Regions from separate parts of the Streptomyces sp. NPDC025793 genome, predicted to be linked through region 1. Evidence: riboswitches for the same ligand, from Rfam matches in the RefSeq annotation. Region 1 holds a riboswitch; the other holds the start of a gene.

The links. Region 1 has a riboswitch for S-adenosylmethionine ahead of ACZ4MF_RS01775 (aminotransferase class V-fold PLP-dependent enzyme). Riboswitches for the same ligand answer to the same signal wherever they lie in the genome.
Region 2: it holds a riboswitch for S-adenosylmethionine, as region 1 does, so the genes downstream of both, ACZ4MF_RS10695 (putative leader peptide) here and ACZ4MF_RS01775 (aminotransferase class V-fold PLP-dependent enzyme) in region 1, are expected to answer to the same signal.

What each region holds. Positions count from the first base shown of each region.
Region 1 is NZ_JBVHMR010000001.1:366,745-369,926, reverse strand. It holds gene ACZ4MF_RS01780 (Lrp/AsnC family transcriptional regulator) at 1-90, shown strand, start outside; gene ACZ4MF_RS01775 (aminotransferase class V-fold PLP-dependent enzyme) at 128-1,504, opposite strand; SAM riboswitch class IV at 1,686-1,802, opposite strand; gene trpD (anthranilate phosphoribosyltransferase) at 1,877-2,941, opposite strand; gene qcrB (cytochrome bc1 complex cytochrome b subunit) at 3,068-3,182, opposite strand, start outside.
Region 2 is NZ_JBVHMR010000004.1:102,728-105,909, forward strand. It holds gene ACZ4MF_RS10680 (SAM-dependent methyltransferase) at 1-200, shown strand, start outside; gene ACZ4MF_RS10685 (hypothetical protein) at 273-527, opposite strand; partial or broken gene ACZ4MF_RS10690 (DUF1684 domain-containing protein) at 745-937, shown strand; SAM riboswitch class IV at 992-1,105, shown strand; gene ACZ4MF_RS10695 (putative leader peptide) at 1,139-1,255, shown strand; gene ACZ4MF_RS10700 (ABC transporter substrate-binding protein) at 1,451-3,070, shown strand; gene ACZ4MF_RS10705 (ATP-binding cassette domain-containing protein) at 3,074-3,182, shown strand, end outside.

The sequences.
Region 1 (3,182 bases):
GGCGTGGAGGCCACCGACACCCACGTGGCCTTCCGCACCTACTCCCAGCACGACCTGGAGGCGGCCTTCGCGATCGGACTGGACTCCTGACCGGCTGAAAGCCGCCTCGGAACGGGCGTACGAACCCTCACACCGCCGGCACGCAGCGGCCGTCCTGCGTGCGGTACGTCCACCGGGCACCCTCGGTCACCAGTTCCCGCACGGCGGTCACGAAGCGCTCGACGTGCTCGTCGGGGGTGCCCGCGCCGAAGCTCACGCGGATGGCGTTGAGGGACTTCTCGCCGGGGGCCGCCTCGGGGGCGCCGCACTCGCCCTGGGTCTGGGGGTCGCTGCCGAGCAGGGTGCGGACCAGCGGGTGGGCGCAGAAGAGGCCGTCGCGGACGCCGATGCCGTACTCGGCGGAGAGCGCGGCGGCGAAGTGGGAGCTGTTCCAGCCCTCCACCACGAAGGAGATCACGCCGACGCGCGGGGCGTCGTCGCCGAACAGGGACAGCACCTTCACCTGCGGCACCGCGGCCAGGCCCGCGCGGACCTTCGCGATCAGGTGCTCCTCGCGGGCCACCAGGTTCTCCCAGCCGGCCTCGGTGAGCGCCTTGCAGGCCGACGCGACGGCGTAGGCACCGATGACGTTCGGGGAGCCCGCCTCGTGCCGGGCGGCGCTCTCGTGCCACTCCACGGCCACTCCCCCGTCCGGACGCCGGGTGACCGTGCGGCTCGCGCCGCCGCCCGCGAGGTACGGCTCGGCCGCGCGCAGCCAGTCCGCGCGGCCCGCGAGGACGCCGGAGCCGAAGGGCGCGTACAGCTTGTGCCCGGAGAAGGCGACCCAGTCGACGTCCAGGTCGCGCACGTCCACCGGGTGGTGCGGGGCCAGCTGGGCGGCGTCCAGGACGATCCGGGCGCCGTGGGCGTGCGCGGCGGCGGCCAGCTCGCGCACCGGCCACAGCTCGCCGGTGACGTTGGAGGCGCCGGTGACGCAGACCAGGGCCGGGCCGTACCCCTCTTGAATAGATGCAGTGCGGTCGGCGAGGGCCCGCTCCAGGGTCTCGACCGCCTGGCGCGGGGTGCGCGGGGCGTTGAGGTAGGTGACCCGCGCGTCCTGCCAGGGCAGCAGGGAGGCGTGGTGCTCGGTCTCGAAGACGAAGACCTGGCAGCCGGCGGGCAGGGCACGGGCGAGCAGGTTGAGCGAGTCCGTGGTCGAGCGGGTGAAGACCACCTGGTCGTCGGCGCGGCAGCCGAGGAACTCGGCGACCGTCCTGCGGGCGTTCTCGAACAGGTCGGTCGAGAGCTGCGAGAGGTAGCCGGCGCCGCGGTGGACGCTGCCGTAGTACGGCGCGTAGGCGGCGACGTCGTCCCAGACGCGCTGGAGCGCGGGGGCGCTGGCCGCGTAGTCGAGCGCCGCGTAGGTGACCTCGCCACCGGTCACGAGCGGGACGGTGACATCCCGGCCCAGAACGGGCAGGGGGGAGCAAACGGACTGGTCGGCGGCAGCGGTGAAGACAGACATGAGTGGACTCCCGTGAGGACGTACGCCGAAGGAGCCGAAGACGACACGGGGCGGCGTACGGAAAGAAGAGAAAAGGGGATGCGGAGGCGGGGCTCTGCGGCCCTATCGCATTCGCTTGCTCACGGAAGGCTCCCTCGAACGACCAGGACCCCTGGCCCCACACTCTCAGAAGTGTGCGAGGGGTCCGCGCTTGCCGTAGACCTCGCTGCCTACGACCTGGTCTTCACCCGGGGCACCCCGCCACGGACGGAGGGTTGCCGGACAGTCGGCCGGGGCCTCATGACTGTCACTCATGACCTGGTTCAGGAACCTACGTCAACTGATCGTCGTCCCGCAACCCCGGTCCGGATCGCGGGACGCCCGTCGTGACCGCTATGCGTTGGTCGCCGCCACCCAGCGCTCCAGCGCCCGCTTCGCCGCGCCCGAGTCGATCGACTCGACGGCCCGGGCCATGCCGGCGCCGAGCTGCTCGGCGAGCGGGGTGTCCGTCGGGTCCAGGGCGACGAGGGCCGCCGCCGAGTTCAGTACGACGGCGTCCCGGACCGGGCCCCGCTCGCCGTCCAGCAGCCGGCGGGCCACCTCCGCGTTGTGGGCCGGGTCGCCGCCGCGCAGGGCCTCCACGGGGACGAGGTCGATACCGACGTCGCGTGGGTCGAAGACCTCCTCGGTGACCTTGCCGTCCCGTACGACCCAGACATGGGACGTGGCCGTCGTCGTCAGCTCGTCCAGGCCGTCGTCGCCGCGGAAGACCAGCGCGGAGTTGCCGCGCTCCGCGAGCACGCCCGCGACGATCGGCGCCTCCCGCGCGACGGCCACGCCGACCGCCTGGGACCGCACCTTCGCCGGGTTGGTGAGGGGACCGAGCAGGTTGAACACCGTCCGGATGCCCAACTGGCCGCGGGCGGCGCCGACATGACGCAGCGCCGGATGGAACTTGACCGCGAAGCAGAAGGTGATGCCGGCCTCCTCGGCGACCTCGGCCACCCGCCGGGGCGTGAGGTCGAGGTTGACGCCCAGCTTCTCCAGGACGTCGGAGGCACCGGAGGCGGAGGAGGCGGCGCGGTTGCCGTGCTTCACGACCTTGGCGCCCGTACCGGCGACGACCAGCGAGGACATCGTGGAGATGTTCACCGTCCGCGCTCCGTCGCCGCCCGTGCCGACGATGTCGACGGTGCGGCCCGGCACCTCGATCACGTTCGCGTGCTCGTACATCGTGCGGACCAGGCCGGTGATCTCCTCGACCGTCTGTCCCTTGGCCCGCAGGGCCACCGCGAACCCGGCGATCTGGGCGTCGGTCGCCTCGCCGCGCATGATCCGGTCCATCGCCCAGGCGGTGTCGTCGGCGGACAGGTTCTCGCCGTTCAGCAGGCCGTTCAGCAGGGCGGGCCAGGAGCGGCCCGCCGCGGTGTCGCCTCCAGCGGGGGTCACAGCGCTCATGGTCGCTCCTGAGGGTCGTACCTGCGAAATCGTCGTCCGATCCCACCCTATCGGCCCCGGGACAGGGCGAAGGGCCCCGTCCGGCTTGCGGACGGGGCCCTTCGGCGTGGCGTGGCGACGCGGGGATCAGTGGTGGCCGTGGCCGCTCGTGATCTCCTTGTACTCGTCGACGGTCGGCTTCGGGATCTGGTTGTCCTCGCCGTAGTAGGCGCTGGACAGCTTGGCCCGCAGCTTCTCCGAG
Region 2 (3,182 bases), on a different contig from region 1:
TCGCGGAGGTCTACACCAAGTCCGGGTCTCCGGTGCAGTTCCGTTCGCACAGCGACGTCCGCCGCTTCTTCGACGGACTCGACCTGATCGACCCCGGCATCGTGTGCTGCCACCGCTGGCGGCCCGCCGGACCGGCCGACGGGACGGAGCCCACGGACGCCCAGATCAGTCTGTGGGCGGGCGTGGGCATCAAACGCTAGCCGGGGCCCGGCCGGGTCGTTCGACCGGCTGGGCACCAGCGACGTCCGCGCGCCCGACGTCGGTCGGCCGCGTCACGCCGACGGGGCGGCGTACTGCGGTTGACCGTACTGGTATCCGCCCCACGTCGCCACGGCGTTGGCCTGCGAGTTGGCCACCGCGGTGCCGCCTCCGACGGCTACGGCGCGGGCCTGTGAATGGGCCACGGCGGTGATCTGCGGAGGGCTGGGAGGGGCGTCGTAGCCGTCGGCGAAGCTGGCGCCGGCGCCGAGGGCGGACAGCCCCGTGACCACCGCGGCCACGACGGCAGCGCGCTGAATCCTACGCATGGTTCGACCCTTTCTTACGGGGAACGCAGTCCTGAATTGACGCGATATGAGCCTATACGCGGGTCTTTTAGCAATTTGGGATCAGCGGCTCTTCGAGCGCCGTGTCGGTGGTGGCGACGCCCCGGCAGGAACGCCCTTGTCCGGCTCCGCGGGCCCCACCGGGTTCGCGCCCGTCGCACCGGTCACAAATGCCGAACCCTTCCGCGTCTTCGGCCGGTTGGCGTCCTTGGCGCCCGCCGCCGACGGTACGGTCGTCCTGGACTTCGAACCGCGCCGCGAACCTGCCGTGCGCCTACACGGACCTGGCCACCTGCCCGCTGCCACCGGCCGAGAACCGACTGCCGGTGGCGATCGAGGCAGGTCAGAAGATTCCCCGCGAACGCGGCGGATCCCGAGCCGGGCGGTCGTAGGGCGGCCGGTGACGGCATTGACGTACGCCGAGACCGCTCCGTAGCATCGCGATCGACATCGAGTGTCGGCGTGAAGCCCTGGCTCGCTGACCGGCAACCCTCCCACGCGGCGGGGTACTCCAGGTGACAGCCCGGCGGAATCACCGACGATCCCCGCAAGCGCGTGGCCCCTTGACCGGGCCGGAGACACGGAGGAGGGTCATGCGGCGCAGCGACGGCCCCCGTGCCTCCTTCGCCGTCGCGATGGTGTTCTCCCGGCTTGCGCGCCGCCGCCACATCGACCTGAAGCGCTCGACCAGCTGCTTCTGTCAGGACTGACGGGCCTTCCCGCCGCCGGTCGACGGCCGGGAGCGGCCGTGGCCGCTCCCGTCTCCGTCTGATCCCCGTCCCGCGCCTGATCCCCGTTTCCGTCTGATCCCCGTTTCCGCCTGTCGGCCGGGGCCGCACGCCCGTGCGCGGCCGTGCCTCGGACGGCACCCCGTGCCTGGTGACACGAGTAGGAGAAACCCTTCCGTGACTGCACTTGCCGATGTCAGATCCTCCCGATGGACGGCGCTGGCCGCCCTTCTCACCGCCAGTGTGCTGCTGACCGCGTGCGGGTCGAGCACCGCCGGCTCCGGCTCGGGCAGCGGCCGGGCGAGGTCCGGCGGCACCCTGACCTTCGCGGTGGGTTCGGACGCCGGCTGCGTGGACCCCCAGCAGGTCGCCAGCAACGACACCATCTACTCGGTGCGCCAGATCGTGGACTCCCTGACGGACCAGGACCCCAGGACCGGCAAGATCGTGCCGTGGCTGGCGAAGAGCTGGGACATCAGCTCCGACGCGACCACGTTCACCTTCCACCTGAGGTCGGGCGTCACCTTCAGCGACGGGTCCGGGCTGACCGCTCAGGTGGTCAAGGACAACTTCGACGCGGTGCCCAAGCTCGGCGCGCTGGGCACGCTGGCCGAGGGCTACCTGAGCGGCGTCAGGAGCACCACAGTGGTCGGCCCCCTCACCGTCAGGGTGGCTTTCAGGAAGCCCAACGCCCAGTTCCTGCAGGCCACTTCGACACACTCGCTGGGAATCGAGTCATCGGCGAGCGTGCACAGGACACCGCAGCAGAAGTGCAGTGCCGGAGTGATCGGCTCCGGACCCTTCACGCTGCAGCGGTACGTGCAGAACCAGTCGATCACCCTGGCCCGGCGCAGCGGTTACGCCTGGGGTTCCTCGCTGTGGAGCAAGAGGGGCGAGGCGTACCTGGACAGGCTGGTGTTCAAGGTCGTCCCCGAGGCGGGGGTACGGACCGGCAGTCTGCAGTCCGGCCAGGTGGACGCGATCGGCAGCGTCGGCAGGGCCGACGAGGCGGCGCTCGGAGGAGGCCGGGTCACTCTCCAGCGGCGGGCCAACCCCGGTGTGGTGTTCGGCCTCGGGTTCAACAACGCGCGACCGCTGCTGAAGGACGCCCGGGTACGCCGGGCGATCGTGTTCGGCATCGACAGGCAGCAGATCGCCGACACGGTGTTCCCCACCGGCACCCGGGCGGCCACCAGCATCCTCGCGCACACCACGCCCGACTACACCGGCCTCGGCACGGATCTGGCTTTCGACGCGGCGAAGGCGAGGTCCCTGCTGGACGCGGCCGGCTGGAAGACCGCCGGCGACGGCATCCGGACCAAGGACGGCACGAGGCTGAACCTGACCATCGACTGGTTCCCCAACGCGGCCACCAACCAGCCCGCGCTGGAACTGGTCCAGCAGCAGCTCAAGGCCATCGGCGTGGCCGTGACCCTCAAGCAGCTCCAGGTCACCCGGTTCGCCCCGACGCTCCAGTCGGGCGACTACGACGCGGCCTGGGGCAACGGCACCCGTGCCGACCCGGACATCCTGCGCAGCTCCTTCTCCACCGGGCTCGCCAACTTCTACCGCGTGCCGGCGGGGGATCTGGACACGGCGCTGTCCGCGCAGGCCACGACCACGGCCCCGGCCGAACGCGAGCAACTGGTCGCCCGGGCGGAGCAGTTGATCGTGAAGAACGCCTACTACGCGCCGGTGGTGGAGCTGCAGACCCAGCTGGGCGTCTCGAAGAGGGTGCACGACCTGGACTTCGACGCCTCCAGCCGGATCCAGCTGCACGACACCTGGATCGGCTAGCCCGTGCGCCGCTATGTGATCAAACGGCTCGGCCAGGCGGCCGGGGTGCTCTGGGCGGCCTGCACGGTCTCGTTCCTGGTGCTGGACTACCTGCCGGGCGACCCGGTCACGG